One region of the Streptomyces sp. NPDC090798 genome, then DNA from elsewhere that is predicted to be linked to it. Evidence: riboswitches for the same ligand, from Rfam matches in the RefSeq annotation. Region 1 holds a riboswitch; each other region holds the start of a gene.
What was found. A riboswitch is a leader RNA that binds a small molecule or an ion and turns the genes downstream of it on or off. The one in region 1 is predicted to bind cyclic di-AMP.
Positions count from the first base shown of each region.

Region 1 (4,076 bases):
GCATCCGGCTCTCCCTGTCCTCCGCCTACTGGCCGTGGATCTGGCCCCAGCCGGGTTCGGCGGCGGGATTCATCCTGGACCCGGCGGGCAGCTGCCTCGAACTTCCGGTGCGAGCGCGGGAGTCCGACCCGGGGATCACCTTCGAGGAGCCGGAGCAGTCCGAACCCCTGGGAGTGACGTCCCCCGCCACCCTCGACGAACCCCGCCCCGAACGCCTGGTCGCCCGTGACGTGGCGAGGGGCGAGTGGCGTTCGGAGGTCGACCCCCGCCGGGACGGCACCCGTGTCCACCCGGACGGCCTCGAATGCACGGAGGAAGCCCTGGACACGTACACCATCGGCGAGTCGGACCCGCTCTCCGCCCGTATCCGCTCGACGAGGTCGATCCGTCTGCACCGGCCGGAGCTGCCTTGGGACGCCCGGGTCGAGACACGCTCCGAACTCAGCTGCGACGCCCGGGAGTTCATCACCTCGAACGAGCTGATCTGCAAGGACGGCGACGAGGTGGTCTTCCATCGGACGTGGGAGAGGAGAATCCCCCGGACGGCGGACTGGAGTCCCGACGGCGCCATGGGCAACCCTGAGGAGCATGGCGCGGACCGGTGAGTTCCTGATGGCCCTGGACGAGGGGATGCTCGCGTACTTCCGCGAGATGGCCGACGAGATGGTCACACGCTTCGGGATCCCCCGGGCCGAAGCGGTGGCGAGGATCAACAGGGCTTACGCGGGGCAGGAGTTCGGGCCTTATCCGGACCTGATGTGCCACGAACTCCCCGAATACTGGGCCTACGGCCTCTACTTCAAGCCCAACGCGGGCCGGCTCCCCGACGACGACCCCGACACGGACCTGTCCGTGTGGGAGGTACGCCCGGCTCCGCCCGCGGGCTCATCGGCCTGGACGCTCGACTCCTGATGTCCGTTTTGCCGCCAGTGCCGCTTTATTTCTACTTGGTCGCGTGAATTGGGTCACGCGCATGCGGGGTGGACTCTTTATCCCATCTTGACGACTTCCCCTTTGCATAAGGCAAGTTGAGCGTCACGTTCCGGATTAATCGGGCATTTTCCCCCTCATTTTTGCCAGGTGAAAGCGATCTACACCGGGAAATGAGGGCTTGTTCCGGACATGTGCTCTCGCATACGTTCACGTCGATCCGGACGGACCGCCCAATCCTGCCGCCGACCGGAATAACCCAGCCACCCACACACGCACGGCAGGAGCGGGGGACCCAGGTAAGCCGCCGATCCGGACACCGGAACGGCTAGGGGTGAAGTCGCACACACCGTGCGGCCGGGCAGCTCCCGCCCGAACCCGACAGCTCACCTCGCAGGCACCGGAGAGGAATTCGCCATGTCCGCACGAGGCAAACGCCACAGCTTCAAGACCCGCAGCATCCTCACTCGGGGCATCCTCGCCGCGGGAATGGGCGGAGTCGCGCTCGCCCTTCCGATCATGAGCGCGACCTGCGCACAGGCCGCCACCACCACCGACGTCCAGCTCATCACGTACAAGGTGGTCGCGGGCGACACCCTGGCCAAGATCGCGCAGAAGAACCCCACGAGCGGCGGCGCGGCGAAGCTGTACGCCGCCAACCGCGCGGTCATCGGCCCCGACCCGACGACGCTCCGCCCGGGCCTCACGCTGACCGTGGGCACCAGAACCATCAAAAGCACCACCAAGGCGACCCCGGCGCCCACCGCCAAGGCCCCTGCGAAGACGTACGCGAACAACCTCGACGGATGGATCAAGCACTCGCTGGACATCATGGCCCGCGCCAAGATCCCCGGCACCTACAACGGCATCCACCGCAACGTCATGCGCGAGTCCTCCGGAAACCCCCTGGCCATCAACAACTGGGACTCCAACGCAAAGGCCGGCATACCTTCCAAGGGCCTCCTCCAGGTCATCGACCCGACGTTCAAGGCCTACCACGTGCCGGGCACGTCGATGAACCCCTACGACCCGGTCGCGAACATCACGGCGGCCTGTAACTACGCGGCGGCGAAGTACGGCTCGATCGACAACGTCAACGGGCCCTACTGATAGGACTGGTGGGGCTGGTTGGGCCGGTAGGGCTGGTACGACTGCCGGGGCTGACGGGGCTGATGGGGTCGAAGAGACTCGGACGGCTGCCGGGACCCACGCGGCTCTCCGGACTCCCGGAACCGGTCCGACCGGCCCGGGAACAACCGCTCCAGCACCACCGCGATCCCGTCGTCCTCGTTCGACAGCGTCACCTCGTCGGCCATCGCCTTCAGCTCCGGATGGGCGTTGGCCATGGCGACCCCCTGCGCGGCCCAGTCGAACATGGGGATGTCGTTGGGCATGTCACCGAAGGCGATGGTGGCGGCGGGAGTGAGACCGAGGTGAGCGGCGGCGAGTGCCAGACCGGTCGCCTTGGTCACGCCGCATGGCTGGAGTTCGACGGTCCCGGGCCCCGACATGGTGACGGTGGCCAGCGAGCCCACCACACCCCGGGCCGCCGAGGCCAACTCGTCGTCGGACAGCGACGGGTGACGGAGCAACACCTTGCTGATCGGCTCCGTCCACAGGTCGTCGCGGCGGTGCACCCGTACCGCCGGAAGCGTCGGATGCGGCATCACGTATCCCGGCTCGATGAGCGTCAGCCCGTCCACGCCGTCCTGGTCCACCGCGGCGTAGAGCAGCCCGACCTCCGCCTCGATCTTGCCGAGCGCGGTCTCGGCGAGTTCCCTGTCCAGGGTCACCGACCACAGCAGGCGGTCCGCCGCCGCGTCGTACAGCTGCGCCCCCTGCCCGCACACCGCCAGTCCCGCGCCGCCGAGTTCGTCGAGCAGCGGTCGAACTCTCGGCGCCGGGCGCCCCGTCACGACCAGGTGCCGGGCGCCCGCCTCGGCCACCCTCGCCAACGCGGCCCGGGACCGGTCGGAGAGGGTGTCGTCGCCGCGGAGCAGCGTTCCGTCCAGGTCAGTGGCGATAAGTGAATATGCAGTCGGAGCGGCCATGATCCGAAGAATACGGATCGAACGACTCATCGGCCCGGCGTGAACCGGACGACGTCCGGTATCCCGTCAGCAACGCCGTTCACCGTACGGGGCGTACCGGGCGTACAAAGTGCACTTCCGCGCCGCCCACCGAAGCGGGCGGTACGAAAAGACTCCGAGCGGAATGTCACTCCAGAGGATGACGCGGCTGCGGTGACTGTGGCCGTCTGAACCCAACACGAGCTCCGACACGGCGGGTTGGACCCGACCCGCCGTGTGGCCCACCAGCCACCGTCCCCTCCGGCCCTACGGACCCCGCCACCTCACCCGTGCGCGCCCGCCAAGTGCTTGGCCAGCCGCGGCGAAGCGAACTCCGTACCGCACACGAAGCGCATCACCGGCCCGTACGAAGCCGCCGCCGGCAACCCCGTGAAGTACAGCCCGGGCACCGAGGAGCGGTACCCGGCACCGAGCTTGGGAGTGCCGCGGCTCACCGCGAGCGCCGTACGCAACTCGTGTCCCAGGAAGTCCATCGCGGCGATGTCGACGCGATAGCCGGTCGCAGCGATGACATGGTCGGCGGAGAGCTCCTCGGCCCGGCCGCCCGGGGTCCGCACGGAGAGGACCGGACGCCCGTCGGAGACATCGGCGCGAACGATCCCGGAGACCTCGCTGACCTCGACCTTGCCCTCGAAGCGGTCGCGCAGCCACCACGCCCCGAGGGGACCGAGCACCCGGCGGACCAGGTGGTGCCGGGCCTCGGCGGGCAGATAGCGGTAGGGGTGCGGGTAGTAGCTGAGCGCCCACAGGGACCAGGCGCGTCCGAAGGGCGACTCGGGACGCAGCCTCGGCTGCTTCCAGGGCGGCGCGCCGAAGGCGACCCTGCCCCGCCCCCGGGACACCACCCGCACCCGCGCGCCCGCCTCCGCCGCGAGCGCCGCCGTCTCCAGCGCGGACTGGCCCGCGCCGACGACGATCAGTTCCTTGCCGGAGAACCGGGCGAGGTCGTGGTGCTGGGAGCTGTGCGAGACGGGGCCGGTGGGTGTGGGTCCGTCCGCCGCCGCGCCGCCGAGCTCGGGCGGCAGATGAGCGAGTCCGTACAGTCCCGTGGCCACG
Region 1 is NZ_JBIVXA010000011.1:146,174-150,249, reverse strand. Features, by position in the region: gene ACIQTP_RS24495 (CocE/NonD family hydrolase) at 1-605, shown strand, start outside; gene ACIQTP_RS24490 (hypothetical protein) at 589-912, shown strand; cyclic di-AMP (ydaO/yuaA leader) riboswitch at 1,182-1,343, shown strand; gene ACIQTP_RS24485 (transglycosylase SLT domain-containing protein) at 1,348-2,040, shown strand; gene ACIQTP_RS24480 (HAD family hydrolase) at 2,034-2,981, opposite strand; gene ACIQTP_RS24475 (FAD-dependent oxidoreductase) at 3,284-4,076, opposite strand, start outside.

Region 2 (4,076 bases), on a different contig from region 1:
GACGGCGGCGCGCTCGGTCGCGCAGTACGAGGCGTACGCGACCTCGCTGGCGTTTCTGCGCCACCGGGGGCGCAGTGGCCGCGCCAACGCCGACTTCGTCGTACGGGAGCGGGAGTTGCTGCACGAGCTGTGGCGTCGACGGGAGGTCGCCCGCCCCTCCCTCGCGTACGCGGCGCACAGGGCGGCCCCGGCCGTAACGGTGCCGCCGCAGGTACCGCCGCCGTGGCCCGGGTACGGCTACCCGTCGGTGCCCGGCCAGGCGAACCCCGCCGCGTCCCCGTACTCCGCCGGTGCGACGACGCCGTATCCCGCCCCGGCGACGCCCTACCCCGCGTACAACCCCTACCGGTCGTAGGCCTCAGGCGGACGCTTCCGTCAGCCTGGCCACCTCCGCGTCCGTCAGGGTCAGGTCCGCGACCGCCAGCAGGGCCGGCAGCTGCTCGACCGTCCGCGCGGAGGCGATGGGCGCCGCGACCGTCGGCCGGGCGGCGAGCCACGCGAGGGCGACCGTGGCGACCTCGGCGTCATGGGCCCCGGCGACCTCGTCGAGGGCGGCCAGGACGCGGATGCCGCGCTCGGTGTCGAGGTGCTTGCCCGCGCCCTCGGCCCGCGCGGAGTCGACCGTCGTGCCCGGGCGGTACTTGCCGGTGAGGAAGCCGGACGCGAGCGCGAAGTACGGGACGGCGGCCAGGCCGGTCCGGGAGGCGACCTCCTGGAGCGGGCCCTCGTAGGTGTCGCGCGAGACGAGGTTGTAGTGGGGCTGGAGGGCGACGTACCGCGCGAGGCCCTCGCGGTCGGAGAACTCCACGGACTCCGTGAGCCGCTCGGCGGAGATGTTGGAGGCGGCGATCTCCCGGACCTTGCCGGCCCGGACCAGTTCGTCCAGCGCGCCGATGATCTCCTCGACCGGCACCGAGGTGTCGTCGAAGTGGGTGTAGTAGAGGTCGATGTAGTCCGTGCCGAGGCGGCGCAGCGAGGCGTCGGCGGCGGCCCTGATGTTCGCCGCGGACAGGCCCTTGTACTCGGGGTGGGTACTGACCTTGGTGGCGAGGACGACGTCGGAGCGGTTGCCGCGCGCGGCGAACCACTTGCCGATGATCGTCTCCGACTCACCGCCCTTGTGGCCGGGGACCCAGGCGGAGTAGCCGTCGGCGGTGTCGACGAAGTTGCCGCCCCCGGCCGTGTACGCGTCGAGCACGGCGAAGGACTGCGCCTCGTCGGCGGTCCAGCCGAAGACGTTGCCGCCTAGGGAGAGCGGGAAAACTTCGAGGTCGGAGGAGCCGAGCTTGCGGAGAGAAGTCATGCCTTATTTCAACAGCCGTACCGGATTGCCGTATTCCGCTACACGGCCCCTGGGAACGATCAGGGGTTGATGCCCTTGCTCTGCAGCCACGCCATCGGGTCGATCGCGCTGCCGCCGCCCGGGTGAACCTCCAGGTGCAGATGCGGCCCGGTCACGTTGCCGGTCGCGCCCACGCGCCCGATGACGTCGCCGGTGGCCACCTTCTGGCCCACGCTGACGCTGATGGACGACTGGTGGCAGAACCACAGCTCCGTGCCGTCGTCGAGGGTGAGGATGGTGCGGTAGCCGTACGAGCCGGCCCAGCCCGCCTCCGTGATCGTGCCGCTGTGGATGGCCTTGATCAGAGTGCCGGTGGGGGCCGCGAAGTCGAGGCCGGTGTGGTACCCGGAGGACCACATGGAACCGGCGTCACCGAAGCGGGAGGTCAGGGTGTACGAGGAGGTCGGCAGCGAGTAGCTCTTGGCGAGCTCGGCGAGGCGCGCGGCCTCGGCCTTCTGCTTGGCGTCCTCGTCCGCCTTCTTCTTCGCGGCGGCGACCTTGGCCTCGGCGTCGTCCTTCTGCTTGGCGGCCAGCGCGACCGCCTTCTTCGCGGCGGCGGACTCGGCGGCGTCCTGGGCCGCCTTGTCGATCTGGTCCTGCTGCGACTCGGCCTGCTGGATGATGCGGGCGCGCAGCGCCTCGCCCGCGTCCTTGTTGCCCTGCGCGGCGTCGGCGCTGGTCACGCCGGCGCTGGTGAGCGGGGTGGCGGAGCCCTTCGGCGTGCTGGAACCACCGTCGGATATCAGCGCCTTGGCCGATTCGGTGACCGAGGAGAGGTCGGGCAGCGAGATGGAGACCGGCGGCTTGCCGGGCGCCGCGGTGGCCATGCCGCCCGCGCCGACGGCGGCGATGACGCCGACGCCCAGGACCGTGGAGCTGCGGGCGAGTCCCCCGCCACGCTGCTTGGAGACGCGGTGCCGGCCGCGGAGGGGACGGATGGAATCCTCGGTGGGGTTCCACTCCTCCCAGGGGCCCTCGTCCTTGCCGTAGGCGTAGCCAAATGTCTGGGTGTCGTTCGGCGGGAACGAAGTGGGCTGGGCGGGCCGGTTGGACGCCACGTGGGCGTGCTCCTTTCCTTCCTTCTCGCCTACCGGGTTAGCTGACGGGTTCGGAGCAGGAAGGTCTCCTACGCGCGTCAACCCACGGTGTCTCCACCGTGAAAGACGCTCGATTCACCCCAAGTTGGTGGTTCCCCGGTTCCCTCACGGGATTCGGCGCGTGCGCACGGAGCCGACTCTTGTGACGGCTGGGACGACCGCGCTGCGTTATCGAACGTTAATAGACGCGGGTACCGGATTCCAAGCCGTTCGTACTGATCATTAACCACTTTTGGCCAGGACTTACCACCCACGACCGACGGAAATCGGGCGAGTTGGCCGCACCTGCCTACCTGGCGGTTGGCTACGGCCGCCGCACGGCGAGCAGCGCCATGTCGTCCGTCAGGGCGCCGCCCGTGTGGCGCCGGACCTCCTCCGCGAGCGTGGCCAGCAGGGCGTCGGGGCCGGGGAAGGTCCGTCCGGCCAGGCGCGCGGCCGGATCGTAGAAGCGCCCCTGCGCGTCGCGGGCCTCGGACAGTCCGTCCGTATGGAAGAGGAGCGTGGCCCCGTGCGGGAACTCCGCCTCCTCGGCACGGTCCGGCCAGCTGCCCAACTCGCCCATGCCGAGCGGCAGTGCGGGGTTCGCGGCGGCGAGCGTGACCAGCGTTCCGTCCGCGTGCAGGAGCAGCGGCGGCGGGTGGCCGCGGTTGACGATCCGTACGAGGTCGCCCTCGTGCGTGATCTCCGCGAGGACGGCGGTGGTGAACCCCTCGAAGGCGTCGAGCCCCTCGCGCCGGGTGCCCTCGCGGGCCAGCGCCCGCTCCAGCCGCTGCGCGACCGCCTCCGGCGTGGCCTCCTGCTCGGCCGCCTCCCGGAACGCCCCGATGACCACCGCGACGGCGGCCACCGCGTCCATGCCCTTCCCGCGCACGTCACCCACCGCCAGCCGTACGCCGTGCGGGGAGTCCTGCACCGCGTACAGGTCGCCGCCGATGAACGCGCCCGCCTGCGCGGCCTCGTAACGCGCCGCGACGTCGAGGCCGCCGATCCGCTGGTCGGGTTCCGGCAGGACGGCACGCTGGGCCGCCTCGGCGATCTGGTGGGCCGAGGCGAGTTGTTCGTCGGTGCGGCGGACGAGGATGTTGATGAGCACGGCCAGCACGCCGACGGTCGCCACGGTGGCGACCTCCGTGAGCGCGTCCACCTTGAGGACGATGCCGAGCCGGATGTGGATCGTGAGCACCGCGACGAGCGCCGTGACGCCAGTGAGCACGGTGCCACGCAGGGAGAAGAGCGGCGCGGCCACGAGCGGCGCGGCCGTGAAGAGGGGGCCCGCGGTGAAGGCCATCGGGGTGAAGTAGTCGTAGAACGCGCCGACCAGGATGAGCAGTGCGGGCAGCACCCGGACGAGGCTTCGCGCCAAGGAGATCCGGCTCCGGTCCGGCTCGGCCGGGCGGAGCATCGGCTCGTCCCCCAGCCCCGGATCGGGCACGGGGTCCTCGGGCAACCGCCCACCGGAGCGGTCGTACGGCTCCTCGTACGGCTCGCCGTACGGCTCCTCGGCCCGCTGCGCGCCTCCTTGCTGCTGCCCCACCCGTCCAGGCTTCCCGGCACGGGGGCGGGGGGCGAGTGGTGAGGGGCCGACCGGGGGATGCGTCAGTCCGAGCCCGACCACCGGACGCCGCCGCCCGCTCCGC
Region 2 is NZ_JBIVXA010000019.1:169,145-173,220, reverse strand. Features, by position in the region: gene ACIQTP_RS34035 (PrsW family intramembrane metalloprotease) at 1-355, shown strand, start outside; gene ACIQTP_RS34030 (aldo/keto reductase) at 359-1,303, opposite strand; gene ACIQTP_RS34025 (M23 family metallopeptidase) at 1,363-2,400, opposite strand; cyclic di-AMP (ydaO/yuaA leader) riboswitch at 2,412-2,569, opposite strand; gene ACIQTP_RS34020 (PP2C family protein-serine/threonine phosphatase) at 2,744-3,841, opposite strand; gene ACIQTP_RS34015 (hypothetical protein) at 4,036-4,076, opposite strand, start outside.
Region 2: it holds a riboswitch for cyclic di-AMP, as region 1 does, so the genes downstream of both, ACIQTP_RS34025 (M23 family metallopeptidase) here and ACIQTP_RS24485 (transglycosylase SLT domain-containing protein) in region 1, are expected to answer to the same signal.

Region 3 (4,076 bases), on a different contig from region 1:
CCCGGCCCGGCGCCGGCGACTTCACGCGGTGTGATGACCGATGGGGCGGTTCCGGGACAATCTGCGGTTCCCAGGTGGTAGGGGTCTACAGGGGGTGGGCCGGTGACAAGCGGGGTGAGGGCCGCCGATTAGGCTCCGGCTCCATGGACGTACTCATCCATCTCTTCGTCGGCCTGCACATCATCGGCATCGCCGCGCTCCTCGGCGGTTTCCTCACCCAGATGAAGGCGATGGGCCGGGGCACCGCCCGGTTCGTCCCCGCCATGCTGCACGGCGCGCTGACCATGCTGGTCACGGGCGTCGCCCTCGTCGGCCTCAACCAGGCCGACGACCACTCGGTCAACACCATCAAGATCGGCGTGAAGCTCGCCCTGCTGATCGTGATCCTCGGACTCGTCTATGTGAAGCGGGACGACGAGAAGGTGGACAAGGGCCTGTTCGGGCTCGTGGGGCTGCTCACGACCGCGAACATCTTCATCGCGGTGCTCTGGACCTGACGGCCCCCCGAAGGCCCCCACGGACGGCTACGGCACTTCCGGACACCCGACGGTTACGGCTCTTCGGGACCGCCGACGGCTACGGCTCTTCCGGACGCCTGACCGCTACGACCAGCACCGCCAGCCACGCCGCGACCGAGATCCACAGCAGCACCTGCCCGAGCCCCTTGAGCCAGCCGACGCCGATGGCGGCCGCGACCATCAGCGCCGCCGCAGCCGTCATCCCCAGCGGGAACACGGTCGCCCAGCGCAGCACGTCGTAGCGCGGGCGGGGCCACAGGGCCTCCGCCACGGCCAGCACGCAGTACGCGCCGAGGACGAGCACGAGCAGTGCCTCGGTCATCCAGCGCAGTACGCCGTTGTCGTCGTTGTTCCACAGGTAGATGTTCGCCTGGTACGCGAGGATCAGCTTCGACCCCGCCAGCGCCGAGATGGCGAGCGCGCCGCCCGCGACCCACTGGTCCCCGGAGCCCGTGGCGACCTCGCGGTAGTCGAAGTAGAACAGCGCCGCCGCGTAGAGCAGGAGACCCAGCCAGAACAGCACCAGCGCGGTGTGCGCCAGCCAGTCGGTGTGTGTCGCGGGGGCGAGCGTCGCGCCCAGCACCGCGAGCCCCTGCGTGGCCACACAGCCGAGGAACACCGCTCCGGGCATACGGGGCCGCCATTGCCGTACGACCAGGAAGAGCAGCCCCGGCCAGAGCACCGCCGACAGGGCGAGCAGGGCCTCGGCCGGCACCTCCCATCCCAGCGTGACCAGCCGCGTGCCGAGCACCGTGGTCGCCGCGACCGCGGTGAGCGCGCCCGGCGTAGCGGCCTCCGCCAGCCACCGCTCCCGCTCCCGCAGCAGCCGTACGACGAAGGCCGCGGCGAGCCCGAGCCAGCCGACGGCCGCCAGGGCCAGCACGATCCGGGACAGGATCTCGTAGCCGGTCTGCTCCAGCCCGACCGAGATGATGCCGGTGGCCAGGATCGCGGCTCCGGCGACCGGCGGACTCTGCGCCCACCGGGTGCGCAGGCCGGTCCACCGGGTGCCGGGCGGGGAGATGGCTGACATGGGCCCGATGCTAAGGACCTTCGGGCGGGTTGGCGGCGGGCCACGCGCGCGTGGAGCTCGATGAGCCCCACGCGCGCGTGCCGGGCGCCGAGGCGTTAGGCCGGACGCACCACGCTGTGGATGATCGAGTCGCCGCCGTAGAAGATCGACTCCTCGCGGACGTACGCGCCCGGCTTGGGGGCGTGGATCATCATGCCGTTGCCGATGTAGAGGCCGACGTGGCTGATGTCGTCGTAGAAGAAGACGAGGTCACCGGGCTTGATGTCGGCGAGCGAGACGGTCGTGCCCGCATTCACCTGGTCGTAGGTGGTGCGCGGGAGGGTGACGCCGGCGGCCTTCCAGGCGGCCTGGGTGAGGCCGGAGCAGTCGTAGGAGCCGGGCCCGGTCGCGCCCCAGACGTACGGCTTGCCGATCTGGGTGCGGGCGAAGGCGAGGGCTTTGTCGGCCTTGGCGGTGTACGAGGTGTCGGTGGCCGCATTCCCGGAGGTGCCGGCGGAGCCAGTGGTCCCGGAGGTGCCGGAACCCGTCTGTTGCCCGGCGGCCGCCTCCTGGGCCTTCTTCTCCGCCGCGGCCTGCTGTTGGGCCAGCTCCGCCGCCTTGCGGTCGGCCGCTTCCCGCTTCTTCCTCTCGATCGCCGCCAGCCGCGCCTTCTCCTCGGCGGTCAGCTTCGAGAGCAGCGAGCGCGCCTCGGCGAGCTTGCGCTGGACGTCGGCCTTGGACGTCCTGAGCGCGCTCTGCGTCGTGGTGAGTGTCTGCAGACTCTTGGAGGCCTCCGCACGCTTCTTGGTGGTGGCGGCCTGCTCGGTGACGTAGTCGTCGACGGCCGCCTTCTGGCGGGTGGTCAGACGGTTCATCAGCTGGGTCTGGTCGAAGTAGTCCTGCGGATTGTCGGCCAGCAGGAGGCTCGCGGTGTCGGGGGCGGCGGCGCCGGTGCGGTACTGCGCCGCGGCGAACGAACCCAGCTCCTCGCGCGCGGTGTTGAGCTTCTCGGTGCGCTGGGCCACGTCGTCGAGGAGGGAGTCGACGCGCTTGCGCTGCTGGGCGGTCTTCTCCCTGGTCGCGTTGTACTTCTCGGTCGCCGTCTCGGCCTGGTGGTAGAGGTCGTCGACCTTCTTCTCGACCTCTTCGACGCTCGGCTTGGAGTCGGCCGAGGGCGCGGCGTTCGCCGTCTGGGAGAGCAGGGCCACGGAGGTGAGGGCCGCCGTGGCGAGGGCGGGAGTCCGTATACCCGCTATGCGCGTAGCCGTAGGACTCCACTTGCGGTGCGACGCCAAGGTGGCGACTCCTTCCGTCATCCGCCTACCGAGTTAGCTGTCGGGTTCGGGCGGGTGCTTCCGGAAGGTTTGCCCTACGGTCCTTGCCCGCAGGGCGGTTGGACCGATTCACCCCAAGTTCGGTTGGGTCCCCGGCTCCGGCTGCCGCGTGGGCGCACCGGACTCGGCGGAGGCCGCACGGCCCGGCGACGTTCGCCGGTTGGGTCGAGCGGCCTGCCCGGCACGCTAGCCAACTCATAACTGTTCTGTGAAGTTTGATGTGCGATATGCCCGATACATTTTCGTGACCTTGATCTGGCGGGCCGTTGACCGTGGCTGACCGTGATGAACCGATCCTGAGCGGTGACGGCGTCCTGTGCGGTAAGAGGGGCGGGGTGCGGTAGGAGGGGCGGGAAAGCGATGCGGGAAGAGATCATGCGCGGTCGCGGAAAAACCGGTCGGGTTTCCAGGGTGGCCGCGGGTTGTCAGTGGGGCCGCCTAGACTCGGAGAGCGATGAGCAGCCTCTTTGATGACAGCTTTCTGGCGGACCTCCAGCCTTCCGGGGCCCACGAGGAAGAGCCCCCGCCGCCGCCCGAGGACGGGGCGCCGGAGCCGCTTCCGGACGACCTGTTCGGCGGCCGCTTCGACGTGCCCGCGAGCCGGGACGCCTACTACCGCGACGGCGCGCCCCGCCCCGCCGTGGACCCGGCGGCCCTGCTGGACGGGCTGAACGAGAACCAGCGCGCGGCCGTGGTGCACTCCGGCTCCCCGCTGCTCATCGTGGCCGGCGCGGGCTCCGGCAAGACCCGGGTACTCACCCACCGCATCGCCCACCTGCTGGGCGAGCGTCATGTCCACCCGGGCCAGATCCTCGCGATCACCTTCACGAACAAGGCCGCGGGCGAGATGAAGGAGCGCGTCGAGCAGCTCGTCGGCCCGCGCGCGAACGCGATGTGGGTCATGACCTTCCACAGCGCGTGTGTGCGGATCCTGCGCCGCGAGAGCAAGAAGCTCGGCTTCACCTCCTCGTTCTCGATCTACGACGCCGCCGACAGCAAGCGGCTGATGGCGCTCGTCTGCCGTGACCTGGATCTCGATCCCAAGCGCTTCCCGCCCAAGTCCTTCAGCGCCAAGATCTCGAACCTGAAGAACGAGCTGATCGACGAGGAGGACTTCGCCGCCCGGGCTGCCGACGGCTTCGAGAAGACCCTCGCCCAGGCCTACGCGATGTACCAGTCGCGGCTGCGTGAGGCCAACGCGCTCGACTTCGA
Region 3 is NZ_JBIVXA010000042.1:9,638-13,713, forward strand. Features, by position in the region: gene ACIQTP_RS45855 (hypothetical protein) at 144-497, shown strand; gene ACIQTP_RS45860 (tellurite resistance/C4-dicarboxylate transporter family protein) at 577-1,551, opposite strand; gene ACIQTP_RS45865 (NlpC/P60 family protein) at 1,647-2,825, opposite strand; cyclic di-AMP (ydaO/yuaA leader) riboswitch at 2,832-3,004, opposite strand; gene pcrA (DNA helicase PcrA) at 3,319-4,076, shown strand, end outside.
Region 3: it holds a riboswitch for cyclic di-AMP, as region 1 does, so the genes downstream of both, ACIQTP_RS45865 (NlpC/P60 family protein) here and ACIQTP_RS24485 (transglycosylase SLT domain-containing protein) in region 1, are expected to answer to the same signal.